Regions from separate parts of the Paenibacillus sp. VCA1 genome, predicted to be linked through region 4. Evidence: riboswitches for the same ligand, from Rfam matches in the RefSeq annotation. Region 4 holds a riboswitch; each other region holds the start of a gene.

Region 1 (4,212 bases), on a different contig from region 4:
CATCGTTTTTCCACCTCGTTTATTCAATCGCTTTGAGCTTTTTACGGGGATGCTCCCCGCGAAACCGCTCCCGCGTCCATTTTCCAAACAACCGATTCGGCCTTACATCGTCAAAAACTCCGCGATCGGCCCCAGCACCAGCACAGGCAGGAAAGTCAGCGCCCCGATCAGGAGCACCGTTCCGACCAAAATGCCGGCAAACAGCTTCGTGTCCGTCCGGAAGGTGCCGATCGATTCGGGAACGAGCTTCTTGCCGGACAGCGAGCCCGCCACCGCCAGCAGCGCGATGATGGATACATACCGTCCCAGAAGCATGACGAGCCCCGTGCTGACGTTCCAGAACACCGTGTTATCCCCCAGCCCTTCAAAGCCGGAGCCGTTGTTCGCCGCGGATGACGTATATTCGTACAGCGATTGGCTGAGCCCGTGATACAGCGGATTGGACAAGGCGTCCGTGCCGAGATGCGTCATAAACGAAATCGCCGTCGGCGCCAGAATGATCAGCGGATGCGCCAGGATCGCGACGGCGATCAGCTTCATTTCCCGGCTTTCGATTTTTTTCCCAAGAAACTCCGGCGTCCGCCCGACCATCAGGCCGCAAATGAAAACGCCCAATATCGCGTACATCAGCATGTTGACAAGACCGACGCCTTTGCCGCCGAAGACGACGTTCAGCATCATCTCCGCCAGCGGAGCCAGTCCGCCGAGCGGGGTCAGCGTATCATGCATGTTGTTGACCGAACCGGTGGTCGCCGCGGTCGTCACGGCCGTGAACAAGGCGGATTGCGCCACGCCGAAACGAACCTCTTTTCCTTCCATGCTGCCCTGCGAGGCATCGATACCCAACTGATTGATCAGCGGGTTGCCGCTTTTTTCCGATACGTACGTCAGGGACAGGAACGCCAGGAACAGCACCATCATGGCCGAAAAGATGATCCAGCCCTGCTTGCGGTTGTTGGCGAAACGCCCGAACGTGTACGGCAATGCGGCCGAAATCGTCCACATGCTCAAAATTTCAATGACATTCGTGAGCGGACTCGGATTTTCAAACGGATGCGACGAGTTCGCTCCGAAAAAACCGCCCCCGTTCGTCCCCAGATGTTTGATCGACTCCAAGGAGGCCACCGGCCCCATCGCAATATGCTGCACCGCTCCGCTTAAAGTATGGACGGTCACTGTCGGATCAAGCGTTTGGGGCACCTTCAACCCCACAAGCACCAGGGTGACGATCAAGGCCAGCGGCAGGAACACCCGGACATGCGCCTTGATGAAATCCTCGAAAAAGTTGCCCAGCCCGCCTTCGCGGCGCGTGATGCCCCGAATAAAAGCGATCGCCACGGCCAAGCCGGATGCGGCCGAAGTAAACATCATCATCGTGATAACGATCATCTGCCCCAAATACGACATGCCGCTTTCGCCGCTGTAATGCTGCAGGTTCGTATTGGTCATGAAACTGATGACGGTATTGAAGGACAAGCTGGCGTCCATGTTTCCCGTCCCGTTCGGGTTGACCGGCAGCCCGCCCATCAGTCTCAGCACCGCGTAACTTACGGCCACCAACACGATGTTAGTTGCGATCATGCTCAGGGCGTATGTTTTCCAGCTCATTCCCGAGCGCTTCCGAAGGCCGATGATGGCGTAAAAAAGCTTTTCCACGGGACCGAACATCCGGTCCGTCCGATTCGGTTCATTAGAAAAAACGTGGTAGATGTAACTGCCGACCGGTTTAACCAATAGCAGCAGCACCACGATCACGATGCCAATCTGCAACATATCCAAATTCGCTTCCTCCTCTTCAAACGCGGGATGAAGGCGGCTTCGCCTTACCCGCACAGCCTTTTTTTAAAACCGTTCCGGATGGATCAGGGCATACACCAGGTAGATGAACACAAACGCCGTCAGCACCATTACCACAATCATTTGCCGTCTCCTCCCCCGTCCACGATATGGCCGCACCACATCAGAAACAGCAAAAATATTCCGAACACGCCCGCCAGCGTCAATATCATGAAAAGGTCCATCATGGATCAAACTCTCTCCTTTTTCTGCCCGGCTGCCTGCCTTTTGCAAGCTCCGGACATTTCTTGCTTCAGCCTTCCGCATCATGTTTCAATCATCCTAACCGTTACTTCAGCAAAAAGCCGACCTCGCCGTTTAGCGTATGAATGACATGGTCCGCCCCAAGCCCCCGGTAAATGCCCGGCGAATGATGGGCCTGGGTGATCACGTAGATGGAACACGGCGTCCAGGGACGGCAAATTTGCAGGTATCGGCACGTTAGATTCAAGCTGTTCTCGAATATGAAAATCCGGCCGATCCGCCCTTCGGGAACAACCCACTCATCCGTGTTGTTGGTGTGAAGGCGGATGATTTTGGGCACTCCCAGCTTCCTCAGCTCCCGTTCTTCTTTCGCATTGTTCGTCAGCGCGGCGAAAGGCCGCTTGAGATACATCAGAAGCTTGATAAAATTGCGCCCTGCTTCGTTCGGAGCCGTCACAACGATGAGCTCTTCTTCCACGGCTTTCGCCTCCTTTTTTCGAAGAATCGGATTCGAATGAATACTTCTTGCAATAACAGAAACGGCGATTCAGCGGTTTTTACGTTCCGATAGAATGGAAAAAGCCGCAGGAAAGAGGATCTTTCCCGCGGCTTCAAAAATCCATGACCAAAGAAAGCCATGAATATATGCTCACGACAAATGGGGCCTCTCCCTATACGCTTACGAGGTTAGCTGACGGATTAGGGCGTGAGAGTCGCCCTTCCCTCGTCCGTTTCGGACATAGGGATTCACCCCGGCGCCATCGGCAAATTGGATGCATACGGCGCGTTGGTTCCCCCGCTTCCGGCCGAAGCCGGAATTCAGCGTTAAAGACGTTTCATTTTTTATAAGCTGCTTATTTTTCGTATTTTGGCAACAAAAAACCACAGAGGTCATTAGGTCCCCTGCGGTCGATCTGCATCGATCACAAGTTTCATCATTCCTCTCCCAAACGACGCTTACGAGGTTAGCTGACGGATTCGAGCGGTGAGAGTCGCTCTACCCGTGATGGCGGATCCATGGCATCCGGTCACGGGATTCACCCCTGCGGCCTGCCTGCCGTCCGACTCTCACACCGGACGACGGGAGCGCGCGATTGGTTCCCCCGATTCCCGTTCCTAAACGAACGGAAACTCAGCGATTCAAAAAATGGAAACATGTTGAATTACGATTTGAATCATACACCTGCGCGTATCGGCATGTAAAGGCAGCGCGAAATCGCTATTCACGTAAAATGGCGGCCTTAATGAGCAGGTTATCGCTTACAAAAGCATTTATCTCCGTTAAACTCTCGCATGCTCTCTATTTTCTTGTTTTTGACGTTTGATGAAGCGGCCTGCCTTTTCCGGCTTATTATGTACGCAAGCTATTTTCGCAAACAGACGAAGAACCGTGGCAAAATGAGAAAACGGGAGAAAAACAGCCGTCATCGCCAGATTGCCATCGACACGGTCCGATTTCGGCAAAGCCCGGCCTTTCACGATTTACATTTCATTTTACAAACGCTCTGCCGTCCGTTATTATAAATGCCAATTACTTGAGGAGTTTGCAAAAATCCAAGGAGGTAAAAATCTGAAATCCTAGTACCTTTAAACAATCACGCGCTGAATTCCCGCTACCCGGGAAACGGGGGAACCATCCGGCCGCCAAGGCCGCGGGGTGAATCGCAGGGCAACCTGCGTAGGGCTTCTCCTGGCCCGAATCCGGCAGCTAACTCCGTAAGCGACAAAAGGAGAGAAATCTATGCTTCATACCGAATCCGACACGGAGCCACTGGCTGCCCAGGGGACGATTCGCCTGCATGCCATTGAGTTGTTCGTAATTCATCTAACAAAAGAGAACGCGGGTACCTTTTGCGGTTTCGGTGATCATTACAGGGTATTGATGCGGATTGTGACAAGCGGAGGCTGCGGCTGGGGGGAAATGTACTTCAACGAAAGGAACCGGCCGGTAGATTGGACCGCGTGGGCTTCATGGTTCGAACAGGTGTTGCATAGGAATTTCAAAAGCGTTTCGAGCATCGAAACCGGCTTGATTTCAAATCTGCGCCCATTCCATCTGGCAAGGCTCCATCTGTTGTGCGACGCCCTTCAAGGACTTTCGGGCACGAGCGGCCGAGGTCTGGGAGCTGCGGGCGAACAGGTGGAGCGCAGCATTTTAATGAACATGGCCGA
Region 2 (4,212 bases), on a different contig from region 4:
CATCTACAGCGTCCGCATTCACGTGCCGAGCGACTATATCGTTGCCGCCACCGGCTTCCCCGTACAGTCGGCCCAGGTTCGGGGCAAAGAGAAAATTTATCAGTTTTACGCCGACGACGTTCATGATTTTGCCTGGTCGGCATCGCCGAACTTTGTCGTCGCCGAAGAGCCGTTTTCTTCTCCCGAGGTTCCGGGCGTCCGGATCAAGCTTTATTTAGACCCGGCCCATAAAGACTTGAAGGAAAGATATTTCTTTGCCGCCAAGGCCGCGCTCAAATATTTCAGCAAATGGTACGGCCGCTATCCTTACTCTACCCTCTCCATTGTCGTGCCGCCGGAATCGGGTAACGGCGCGGGAGGTATGGAGTACCCGACGCTGATCACCGCCTTCGGGGCCAAGGACGATTCGCCGGGCTACGATTTGGAGCGAACCGTCATTCATGAGATCGGTCACCAGTATTTTTACGGCATGCTGGCGAGCAACGAGTTCGAGGAAGCCTGGCTGGACGAAGGTTTTACTTCCTATGCCGAAGATAAACTGATGGAGCAGGAATACGGCGTCATTCCGAATCTGCCTGTACAGGCATCCCTGATCGCCTCTCCGATGCCGCTGACGCAGGAAGCGTGGAAATACGGCTCGCAGGATCAATATGCCCTGAACGTTTATTATCGCGGCAAGCTTTTGCTTAAGGCGATGGAGCAGCAGGTCGGTACGCAGACGATGAGCAAAATTATGGGCACCTATGCTAAAAAGTACCGGTTCAAGCACCCGACAACCGCCGATTTTCAAAAGGTGGTCGAGCAGGTGACCAAGCGGTCCTGGCAAACCTTTTTCGACCAGTACGTGTACGGCAACCAGATGGCCGACTTCGCGGTCGACTCCATCTCCGTCCGCAAAAAGGACGCCGCTTCCGGCACGGTTTACGAATCGACCGTCAAGGTATCGAAAAAAGGCGGCGACTATGCCCAGGTCCCGGTTCAATTCGTCTTCACGGACGGGCATACGCTGAACAAGGTATGGAACGGTTCGGGAGAGAGCATCGAGTTCAAGCTGGAGTACAAAGCGCCCCTCGCCTGGGCCATGGTCGATCCGAATTATTCGGTCGTGATCGAAAACAGGCATATCAACAATTATTTGAAGGCGGATATGGACAGGAAGGTTCTGATCCGTTGGAACGTAAGCATCACCAAGCTGATTGAGACTCTGCTTGGAAGTCTGTCCTGGTGAGGTGAGAATCGGTGAAATCCCATATTGCACATGGCTGGAAAAGTCTTAAGAATCAATTTTATATCGTCATCATTCTCTTTTTATACCAGCTGATCTGGGGCTACTTCCTGTACAGGCTGGTCCATTCGGCCGTCACCCCGCTGCTGATGCGTTATCCCGACCCGCAGCCCAACGAGCTGAGCCAGCTGCTTTATTACATCGAGGGCAAGATGAGCCTTTCAACGAGCGGCACCGTGCATATGTACATGTGGATTTTGCTTGCGATGTTCGCATTGCGCATGCTGCTGACCCCTTTTATCCATGCGGGGATATTTTACGGGCTGCACCGCGAACGCGAAGGCGAAGTCGGGCTGTTTTTCTTTCAAGGCATGAAACGTCACGGCAAAACCGTCTTTTTGTTCCATTTGATCGAGTGGCTCCTGATCGCGGCCCCGGCCTACTGGGTGTTACCCAAAGCATATGCCGGGCTTCTGGCAGGCATGCAGCTGCAAACGTCCGGCCTGTCTCTCCTTCCTTGGATTCTCGGATGGCTTCTGTACGGATATATCGTGCATCAATTCATCCTCTTCATGCAGTTCGGCAAGACCGGAGGCGCCGGCTTCCTGCTGCCCCTGTGGCATTGCCTGCGCGGGTCGCTGCCGCTTATCGGCGTTTCGCTTGTCCTCGGCTCGACCAGCCTGCTTCTGTTCAGCCTCAGCACGGGAGTTTCCCTGATCTGGGCCGGCATCATCGCACTGATCCTTCAGCAGGGTTACCATCTGGTCAGCTGCATCATGAGATTATGGAGCATTTCGGCCAAGTTTGACCTGTGGTACGCCCAGGCGCATCGGAACGCCGAAAAATAATTTACGAAAGTTAAATTTTTGTCATCACTTCAACCCTCTGATATAAGAAAAACCCCACCCTTTTAAATCAAAAAGGGCGGGGTTTTGTCGTTTTTAGGTATTAGAACGATTTGCCAAAGACGCAATCGTCTGTTAAAATAATCCGAGTAAGAAGTTAGTAACAACTTTGTCATTTTTACTGTAACTATTTAATTTGTGCTGTAACGATAATTTTTAATGTCAGATACCGTTCGATGATAGACATCAGTCACTTTCGGGTGCCCGATCAAGGCCGAATTCCTTGGCACCGGGAAGCGGGGGAACCACTTTGGGTGAATTGATCTCGCAGTAAAGGGATCATAGGGGACGACCTTCAACCGAATCCTTAAGCTAACCTCGTAGGCAACATGGAAGGGGATTATGTTTTGAAAAAGAAGTTGACAGCTGCTGTGCTTGGTTTGACGCTGATGTTCTCCATGGGAACCAGCGTATTCGCGCAATCTTCTCTGAATCATGTCGTGAACAGCACGATCGGCGTTTCCTACAAAACCGGCGGAACGACGACCAAAGGATTTGATTGCTCCGGTTTCACGCGTTACGTATACCAGAAATTAGGTATTTCTATCCCACGCCAATCCAGTGCCCAATTTAAAATCGGCACCGCCGTCTCCAAAAGCAATTTGCGTGCCGGAGATCTGGTATTCTTCAATACGACCGGCGCGGGCGTTTCCCATGTCGGGGTTTACATCGGAAACGGAAGCTTTGCGCATTCCTCTTCTTCGAAGGGCGTTACCATCAGCAAGCTCAGCAACAGCTATTTCGCCAACCGCTACATTGGCGCCAAACGTGTCATGAGTACCGCTAAATACAAAGCGGCCGTCTACAACTAAGAAACTTACCCATAAACATACGAAAAGCTTACGGTGCCCGCGCGGAGATTTTTGCCGAAATCCCTCGCGGGTTTCTTGTTACTAATTAGACGTTCCAAACCGTTAAAAGGTAACAACTTTCAAAAAAAAAATTTTATTCGATTTTTCTTCATTCTATTTCTCCGTCCGTTTACTATGAATATAAACCTCTTGTCCAACAAATAAACCTTTTTTCCTATAAAATGCTCTATAATGCCCCTAGATCGGCAATCATTTTGCAAAAATCCCGAAATGCTGTTGAATTTTTCGTATATTCACGATAGAAACAATTGCCAAAACGTCATTCCTTTGTTACAATAGGTCCAGTGTTAGTAACAACTTTGTAATCTTTGCTGTATGACAGCATTTTGAAGATGTTTTTCCGATGGATATAGTGTAAAAAGTCAGATGCCGAATTTCCTCACACTAGGAAAGCGGGGGAACCATTTACGGGTGAATTGATCTTGCAACAGAGGGATCATAGGGGACCTTCTACCGAATCCTTAAGCTAACCTCGCAGGCACTCGGAAGGAGTATTGGGTTTGAAAAAGAAGCTAGCAGCAGCAGTCATGAGTTTTGCCATCGTATTTACCGTCGGCGCCGGAAGCGCTTTCGCGGATTCTAAAATGGACAAAGTCATCGACGATGTTCTCGGTACGAAATACAGATCCGGAGGTACGACGACAAGCGGTTTCGACTGCTCCGGATTTACGATGTACGTATTCAAGCATCTCGGCATTAACTTGCCCCATCAATCCGGATCGCAGTTCAGCATGGGCACTTCCGTATCCCGCAGCGACTTGAGAGCAGGAGACCTCGTATTCTTCAATACATCCGGCTCCGGTGTATCTCATGTCGGCATTTACGTCGGAGACGGCAAATTCGCACATGCTTCGACTTCCCGCGGCGTTGTCGTCAGTTCGCTTAGCGAAAGCTATTACGTCAACCGCTACGTTGGCGCGAAACGTGTCATGAGCTCGGATACATACCAGGCATCCGCCGTTGATTCCGAAGATAACGATGACGTTCAATAACATTCCGCAGCACTGGAACGGTATGTACGACCAGCCCGTACTTTGAGATTTTTGCCGAAATCTCAGTACGGGATTTTTTTGCGCCTGCCGTGACATCCGTCAGGAATAGATTTTCTTGAATAGTCAAATGCTACATAGTAGCGGACGTCTCTTAAGAAAGGAGGCTTTCTGGGTGAACGTTTCGAAGGAGGCATTTACCGTAGCTCCAATGACGCGTG
Region 3 (4,212 bases), on a different contig from region 4:
TTTGCTTTTATACCGGAGGCTTGAACTGATCATAAACGTCAGCTTGGTCAAATGGTAGTCATTGAACGCAAGCTCGGGAAAAAACAGCTGCCACTCGCGCATGCATGCCGTTACCGCCGCGAAAATGGGCTGCTCGTTCTCCCGGATATACGCGGTCAGGTGGCTGTGCGAGACGGCCATCAGCTCGGGAATGGCGTTGTCGATGCGCAGCTTCTCCATGAATTCCCGGATTTCGGCCAAAAAACGGGGTCCGATGTTCAGCGCCGGGAAAGTTTCAGCCAAAATCGGAATAAGCAGGCCGGACATGCGGCTCTCTTCATCGTCTCCGCTTCCGGTTCCACCAGATTCTTCGTTCAGATGAGCAGAGCCGTCTTTGTCATGATATTGGCTTAAACTGAACATGGATTGCAAAAAATAAACCTCTTCGCGGGGCATGGCGATGCCATACGTCTCCTCAAGTTTTTCCGACAGCTTCAAGACCGGATCAAAAAACGGATGCCGCTCCCACGCATAACCGCCGATTCGAAGCTCGACCCGATGCCCCTGCTTGACCCTTTCGAGCACGATTGCGATCAGAAACGACAGGCTGCGCCTGGAATTCAAAAAATAAATCATGCCGTTTTCCCGCTCGAATTCCGACACCCAGCCGTCGAGCCGTTCGAAATCGGCATTTGAAAAAGGCCATCCGGTGTAAGGATAAGCCTCGATAAACAGTTTCCATAAAAAATAGCGCACGTGGATTTCGTTCCCTTTCAGCGCCGGCGCGGAATACGTCATCCGAAGCTGGAACGGGCGCAGCTCCTCCCGGTTCAGATGGACGATCCACTTTTTGAACGAAGAAAAGCTCATAAAAAGCGCTTCCGCGACCTCCTCCGCGGAGGTTTTGCCGTCATGCTCGAACAACAGCTGCATCAAGCGAAAATAAGGCGTTTCCCGAAGCAGCGGTTCCAAAACTTCCTGGATGCTCGTGCCGTGCCGGTCCCGGCGGAACATGATGCCTTTTCCTCTGGACACCTCGATCCGCATGGACGGAGGCAGCAGGGAAACGGCTTCCTCGACGATTTTCCGGACGGATTTGCCGGATACGCCCAGCACGCTTTCCACCTCGGCGAACGTAAACCACCGCTCCTCCCGGTCCAGCAGCTTCAGCAGCGATTTCAGCTGCATATATTCTTTATTCATATCATCACCCTTACCCGATGCTTACCGCCGATCATGCGTACCTTTTCATTGTTGCCGCCCAAGGCGGATTTCAGCCCGAATGCTGCTGTTCCAACCGGAAAAGCTGCTGATCGATCAAAAAATTAAGCAAAATGCGGTTAAACTCCAGCGGCTGGCACAAATGGCTCGGATAAATCGCGTCTTCAATGACCGCTTTCTGGGCGCACGCGAACCATTCCACCGCTTTGTTCATCTGGTTGACGAACCATTCGCTTTGCCTGCCGGCCACGCATAAAACCGGCATCCGCAGCCGGGACAACCCGGAGTTGAAATCGGTCCGAAGCAAAGCCATCCGCTGTTTAACCGACTCGGTCGGCCGTTTATGAAACAGCTCGTTCCTCAATATGCTGTAGGCCGGAATCCACCGGTGATACGTTACGCGCAGCGACCGGAGAAAAAATTCGGCTGGTAGATAGTAGGAAATCCAACTGCAGGCCTCCAGCAGCTTCCAGATGCCGTTTTTTGTGCCGAAGGGTCCGCAAGGGCCGTAAAAATAACTGTCGACAAGCACCAGCGCGTTGACGCTGTCCGGGTAGGCTTCCGCAAACTTTTGCACAAGCAGGCTCCCGCTCGAGCACCCGACAAGCGTCACTTTCGGAAGATTCAGCTTATCCAGCAGCTCCTTCAAATCCCTGCATTGGGTGGCGACGATGTCCTCGACTTCAACATTTAATTTGCCCGAATTGCCGTAGCCCCTCAAATCAAGCACGATCACTTTCGCTCTTTTGCTGAAATATTCCACCTGCGGTTCGAACATATGATGGGATGAAAGATGTCCGTGGATAAAAACGATCGGCACGCCGCTGCCATGCGTCTCGTAATAAAGCGATGTTCCGTTCACTTGTATGTTAGGCAACTTTCTTCTCCTCTCCGCGATCCGTTGTCTGACGATATCCTTCTCTATTCCAAACGAAATCTCGTTAAAAATCGGCAAAACAAAAAAGCATGGAAAAGAGGAACCCTCTTTCCATGCTTCTTCAAGCAAGGCAAATAAACCTTGCTGCGCATGTATAAAAGCAGCCTCTCTTCTAACGCTTACGAGGTTAGCTGTCGGATTCGGACCCAAGAGTAGCCCTACTCGAATGCGATTTCGAGATTCACCCCATGTGACGAATGGCTGATCATCACGGCCGGTTCCCCCGTTTTCCGCCGGAACGGAAATTCAGCGAATCAATAGACGTTCATTCGATTTTACGCACAGAAAAACACAGAGCAGGTACCCTGTGTTTGTTGTCAACTCACAGTTTCACTCCTCTCTCATAGCGACGCTTACGAGGTTAGCTGTCGGATTCGGGCCGTGAGAGTTGCCCTACGGATTTGGAAGTCTTTCCATCCGATTCACCCCAAGCATCCGGCTTCATCCCTTCATAAAGGATTGCATGCCGATGCCGATATGGTTCCCCCGCTTTTCGTGATTGAAAATTCAGCGTGATTCATCCATGAACCAAAGATATTACATAATGAATTGAATATACGCCTGAGCCGGCGAACTGTAAAGGTTGGTTACAATAGAATTCATGGCCTTTTTTATAGGTTTCGCTGGTTTCCGACCGCTATTCCTGCGTAATCATTCATTTACAACCGATAGCTTCCGTTTGCTTGATTTATAATTCGTTCATCTTTGTAATAACCAAAGCGCCCTTCCGATATTGGATATAGAACCTGGCGTGGAAAATGAATACCTCCCCATCAGCCATTTAAGAACTCCTTCGTACCAATGAGAACTATTCAAAGCCTTTGAACCGCTGCTACGATAAATGATGTCAACAGGCATGTTCATCCAATGGATCGCAGGGAGGTGAATGATTGAAAAACAATTCAAGAGGACATCGCGGATTTATCCATGAAGTCGTCAAAAACCGTTATCTGTATCTGCTTGCGCTTCCCGGCATGCTGTTCCTGCTTGTCTTTGCGTATACGCCGATGCTGGGACATTTGCTTGCCTTTCAGAATTACCGGCTTTCAGACGGTCTATTTGGAAGTCGATGGGTGGGATGGAGAAACTTCGAGTTTTTCTTTTCGACCAATGACTGGCTGCGCGTCACATGGAACACCGTATTTTTGAACGGGCTGTTTCTGGTGTTCGGTTTGGGGACGGCCGTCGTGCTCGCGGTGCTGCTTAATGAAGTCACGGTCAAATGGTTCAAAAAAACGGCACAGTCATTCGTATTTTTGCCATACTTCATCTCTTGGCTGGTCGTTAGCATGATGGTGCAGACGATGTTCAGCTCATCCGAAGGGATGGTGAATCAGGCATTGAACGCTCTCGGATTGAAAGGGGTGGATTGGTATCTGACGCCAGGCGTATGGCCCTATATTTTGACGTTCGTTTACGTGTGGAAAATAGCCGGCTACAATTCGATCATCTTCCTTGCTTCGATCACGGGCATTTCTTCCGAGTATTATGAAAGCGCCAAACTGGAAGGGGCAAGCCGCTTTCAGCAAATCCTTTACATTACGCTTCCACTATTGCGTCCCATTATCATCATCATGCTGCTTCTCGGGATCGGACGGATATTTTATGGAGACTTCGGCATGATCTATGCCCTGATCGGCGATGTTGGCGTCTTGTTCCCCACTACGGATGTGATCGATACGTATGCATACCGCGCACTGCGGCAGATGGGCAACTTCAGCATGTCCTCCGCCATTGTTCTTTACCAGTCGTTTATGGGGCTCATCGCCGTTACGTTCTTCAATTGGCTGGCGCGTAAGATCGACCCGGACTCTAGATTGTTTTAAGGTGTGATAGAAATGCGAGAACGATTGTTTCTAGGTTTTGTGTATGTGCTGTTAAGCGGGTTTGCCCTGATTTGTTTCATCCCGTTTTGGATCGTATTGGTGAACTCCTTTGCCAATGAAACGTTCATTCAAACCTCCGGATATCAGCTGTTTCCGACTTCTTTTAGCTTGAATGCCTACAAGATGCTCTTGTCGGGAGATCAGGTATTCCGAAGTTATGGCGTTACCTTGTTCGTTACGTTGACGGGA
Region 4 (4,212 bases):
GTCGCACCCGGACCGATTTGGACTCCGCTGATCCCGGCTTCCTTTACCCCGGACCGGGTCAAACACTTCGGCACCGAGGTGCCGATGAAAAGAGCGGGCCAGCCTTTTGAGCTGGCTCCCGCCTATGTGTATTTAGCCTCCGACGACGCTTCGTACGTGTCGGGCCAAATTCTTCACGTGGGCGGCGGCGAGATGGTGGAGTCCTAGCCGAAAACAAAACGAAGCTGCTGCCATTCACCACAAAAAAGGATCGCGGACGAGTGTACTCGCCGCGATCCTTTTTTTGTGAACTTGAAACTGATGCCTCTATATATTTTGGGCTGCCGCTTCATTCTTTATTTTTTCAGATGATACGGTACGGTTGTCACAATGACGTCCTTGCGATACAGCAAATAGGTACGGATCATCAAACTCGTCTGGTTATGCAGCAAATTCTGCCAGCTTCGTTTCGGAATGAATTGGGGAATGATGACCGTCACCTGATAATTGGACTCGCTCGCCTTCCGATGGACCGTATCGATGAATTTGCTAAGCGGCTGGATGATGCTTCGGTAAGGAGAATGCAGCGTCACCAGGCGAACATCGGGACGCCACTTGCTCCATTTTTCCTCGAACCGGACTTCCTCTTCCCGCTCGAAAGGGATGTAAACGGCAATGATCTGGTCCGCTGACAGCGATTCCGCATAATTCAAGGAATGCTCAACAACATGCGTGATGCCGGATACGGGAAGAATGACGACGTTCCCTTCGATCGGTACCGCCGGTTCGCAAGTGGAAAGCCGCAGCTGCTCCCCGACCGCCTCGTAATGCTTTTTGATCCGGTGAAACAGATAAACGATCAACGGCAAAAATATTAAAATCGGCCAAATTTGCGGGAACTTGGTTACAAAAAACATCACCGAAACCGTGAAGCTGATCAGCGCGCCGATGGTATTGATCGTTAGCTTCGTCATCCAGCCGGCCGGCTTCTCCCTCACCCATTTTACGATCATGCCGGTCTGCGACAGCGTGAACGGGATGAACACCCCTACGGCATAAAGCGGAATCAAATGCTCCGTTTGCCCATGAAAGGCGATGATCAGGACGATCGAGAGCAGGCCGAGAATGATGATTCCGTTGGAATAACCGAGACGGTCGCCTCTTACCGTAAACATTCTGGGGATAAACCGATCTTTGGCCAAATTGACGGCAAGAAGCGGGAATGCCGAATATCCCGTATTCGCGGCCAGAATCAAGATCAAAGCCGTCGTTCCTTGAATAAAGAAATACATAAAATTGCGTCCGAAGGTTTCCTCGGCAATTTGGGATACGACCGTTTCTTTGGCATTCGGCGATATCCCCAAGTAATAAGCGAGGAACACGATGCCCGAGAACAGCAAAGCCAGCAGGATCCCCATCGCCATTAACGTTTTCGCGGCATTGTTCGGTGCGGGATGCTTGAAGTTAGGTATCGCGTTGGATATCGCCTCAACGCCCGTCAGGGCCGAGCTTCCCGACGCAAAAGCTTTTAGCAGCAGAAACAGGCTGATGCCCGCCACCGGCGTGCCAATCGGCGTATGAAGATGAGGCGAAACATGGCCCGAAACGATATTGTACAGCCCGACGCCGATCAAAATGAAAAGCGCAAAGGCAAATAAATAGACCGGGTACGCCAAAATGGTTGCCGACTCGGTAACGCCCCTAAGGTTCAAAAGAGTGATCAGGATAACGAACGTAACGGCGATCGCTACCTTGTACTCATGCAGCACCGGAAAGGCCGACGTGATGGCATCCGTCCCTGCCGACACGCTGACCGCCACCGTCAAAATGTAATCCACCAGCAAAGATCCGCCGGCGATCAGTCCAGGGTAAAGTCCCAAATTTTGCTTGGAAACGACATAGGCTCCTCCGCCGTGCGGATAAGCGAAAATGATTTGACGGTATGATAAAATGAGTGCCGATAATAATACGAGAACCCCGATGCCGATCGGGATCGAATACCATAATGCCGCCGAGCTAACCGTGATCAGCACCAACAGAATTTGCTCCGGACCATAGGCGACCGATGATAACGCATCCGAAGATAGTATGGCAAGGGCCTTCTTTTTGTTTAGCTTTTGCTCCCCCAATTCCGTGGACTTAAGTGGCCGTCCGATAAGGAGCCTTTTCAATGCCGCCATAAATGATTTCACCGCCACTGTTTAAGTTGAATGATCATGGATGTATCCTTATTGTTACCCATTTCGCCAAATTTGCGCACCAAAAAAAGCCGCAGGAAAGTCGGACCTTCCCGCGGCTTCATAAAACGCGCGACAAATCCTCTTTCATAACGCTTACGAGGTTAGCTGACGGATTCGGGACCGAAAGTATCCCTACACTCGAATCGATGCATCATCAAGTGATTCACCCCTGGGACGAAGCGCTCTCCCTTCATCCCGTTGGTTCCCCCGCTCCTAATTTCAGGATTAAGCGATTAAGGAATATTTCAAATCAGGTTTACATGTTCATGATTACGAATGAAATCTTACTCCTTCCGGACATTTGCTGTAAAGAGGCAAAGAAGCAAATTTAGGATTGAAAACGCGCAAAAGGCATTCGTGGCATCGCTTACAATCACTGTATTCGATGGATCTCTCGCTGTAACATCGATTCTCTGCTTCTAAATAGCATCCTTTCCGGGTTAGGGTTGGATGATAAACGGTGATTCGGATTTAATACTCGCTTCATCAATGCTCATTTTCCATTTTCATGCAAAAAGCGCCGAAGCAAAAGGATTCCCTCCCGGATCTGATCCGGTTCCAGATGGCCGTAGCCAAACAACAGCTTGCTGTTATGCCTTCCTTTACGAACGCAATGATACTCCACGGGAGTTACCCGGATCCGGTTCCGTCGGGCCTCTTGCCGAAAATGTTCGTCAAATGTCTGCCCCGGGAATTCGACGGCCAAATGCAGTCCCGCCGCGTCCCCCCATGTAAGCAGTCCCTCCCCGAAGCCGGCTTGAAGCGAATCCATAAGAACCTGACGCCGTTCCCGGTACAATTTACTCATCTTTGCGATATGGCGATCAAATTTTCGGGTATGCAAAAATTGTGCCAAAACGGCTTGTTCAAAAGGAGGATTTTGAACGTCCGTATACGTCCGCAACCTGCTCCAAGCACTTTGAAGCTCCCTCGGCAAAATCACGTAACCGATGCGAAGCGCCGGGAACAAAACCTTGCTGAACGTGCCGATATAGATGACCCGATCCGGATCCATGGCATAAAGAGGCGATGCCGGCTCGCCGACATACCTGAATTCGCTGTCATAATCATCTTCGATGACAAAGCTGCCGTTGTGCCGGGCAAAACGGATCAACGCCGCTCGCCTTGCCGCAGGAAGAATCGCCCCCAGCGGAAATTGATGCGAAGGCGTAACGTACACCGGACTGCCGTATTTTGCGGTCAATCCATCGGTTTGAAGCCCATATTCGTCAACGGGAACCGGCTTGACGGCGTATCCTTTACCGATGAATGTCTGAATCATTTCGATGTTGCATGGATCTTCAACTAATATTTCTTTGTCATTGTCGTACAAAAGATCCGCGATCAAGTGCAGCGCTTGCGTCGCCCCTGCAGTAATAAAAATATCCTCGGCTTCAACTTCAAGCCCTTTGCTCCGCATGAGCCAGGCGGCAATCTCCCGGCGCAGCCGCGGCAACCCCTGCGGACCGGTATATCCAAACAGATCGACCGACATTTCGCCTAAAACTTGATGCGATAACCGCTGCCAGGCATATCGCGGAAATTGGCGCAAATCCGGCTGGCCCGTCCTGAAATCCGCCAAAAATGAAGGGATCGGCGGCGTTTCCTGCCGCTGGGCTTTGCTTTGGGGCTGCTTATCCAGAACAAGTCCCCCGACGATTCGCGTGGCCGCTCCCTGCCGCGTTTCCGCATACCCTTCGGTAACCAGCATATCATACGCTTCGTTAACCGTATTTCGGGAAACGTTCAGCTCTTGGGCCAACGCCCGCGTCGAAGGAAGCGATTCTCCCGCTTTAAGGATTCCGGCCATGATCCGTTCGCTTAAGCTTTGATATAGTTGCCGTTTCAACGGAATTTCGCTCTCCCGATTCAAATGAATTCCCCACATAAGTCCTCCCACTGGATCGTATCAAATGAAGTTCAACTGGTTCTTTTCCCTTTTAGTGGATTGCAATACGATTGTAACAATCATTTCAAATCCACACCACCGGAG

Evidence for each region. A riboswitch is a leader RNA that binds a small molecule or an ion and turns the genes downstream of it on or off. The one in region 4 is predicted to bind cyclic di-AMP.
Region 1: another riboswitch for cyclic di-AMP. It lies ahead of RJP21_RS21145 (hypothetical protein); the one in region 4 lies ahead of RJP21_RS26480 (APC family permease).
Region 2: another riboswitch for cyclic di-AMP. It lies ahead of RJP21_RS29290 (C40 family peptidase); the one in region 4 lies ahead of RJP21_RS26480 (APC family permease).
Region 3: another riboswitch for cyclic di-AMP. It lies ahead of RJP21_RS22135 (alpha/beta fold hydrolase); the one in region 4 lies ahead of RJP21_RS26480 (APC family permease).

Annotation. Positions count from the first base shown of each region.
Region 1 covers NZ_JAVLSX010000009.1:212,282-216,493, reverse strand. Annotated here, with positions in the region: gene kdpB (potassium-transporting ATPase subunit KdpB) at 1-3, opposite strand, end outside; gene kdpA (potassium-transporting ATPase subunit KdpA) at 103-1,779, opposite strand; gene kdpF (K(+)-transporting ATPase subunit F) at 1,843-1,908, opposite strand; gene RJP21_RS21145 (hypothetical protein) at 2,126-2,518, opposite strand; cyclic di-AMP (ydaO/yuaA leader) riboswitch at 2,703-2,875, opposite strand; cyclic di-AMP (ydaO/yuaA leader) riboswitch at 2,979-3,188, opposite strand; cyclic di-AMP (ydaO/yuaA leader) riboswitch at 3,631-3,778, shown strand; gene RJP21_RS21140 (hypothetical protein) at 3,782-4,212, shown strand, end outside.
Region 2 covers NZ_JAVLSX010000022.1:24,642-28,853, reverse strand. Annotated here, with positions in the region: gene RJP21_RS29300 (M1 family metallopeptidase) at 1-1,228, shown strand, start outside; gene RJP21_RS29295 (hypothetical protein) at 1,240-2,073, shown strand; cyclic di-AMP (ydaO/yuaA leader) riboswitch at 2,333-2,472, shown strand; gene RJP21_RS29290 (C40 family peptidase) at 2,478-2,942, shown strand; cyclic di-AMP (ydaO/yuaA leader) riboswitch at 3,360-3,499, shown strand; gene RJP21_RS29285 (C40 family peptidase) at 3,503-3,994, shown strand; gene RJP21_RS29280 (GNAT family N-acetyltransferase) at 4,203-4,212, shown strand, end outside.
Region 3 covers NZ_JAVLSX010000010.1:102,885-107,096, forward strand. Annotated here, with positions in the region: gene RJP21_RS22130 (AcpB/EbpR/MafR family transcriptional regulator) at 1-1,182, opposite strand, end outside; gene RJP21_RS22135 (alpha/beta fold hydrolase) at 1,253-2,077, opposite strand; cyclic di-AMP (ydaO/yuaA leader) riboswitch at 2,238-2,399, opposite strand; cyclic di-AMP (ydaO/yuaA leader) riboswitch at 2,473-2,660, opposite strand; gene RJP21_RS22140 (ABC transporter permease subunit) at 3,112-3,963, shown strand; gene RJP21_RS22145 (carbohydrate ABC transporter permease) at 3,976-4,212, shown strand, end outside.
Region 4 covers NZ_JAVLSX010000015.1:34,850-39,061, reverse strand. Annotated here, with positions in the region: gene RJP21_RS26485 (SDR family oxidoreductase) at 1-207, shown strand, start outside; gene RJP21_RS26480 (APC family permease) at 336-2,159, opposite strand; cyclic di-AMP (ydaO/yuaA leader) riboswitch at 2,294-2,461, opposite strand; gene pdxR (MocR-like pyridoxine biosynthesis transcription factor PdxR) at 2,713-4,068, opposite strand.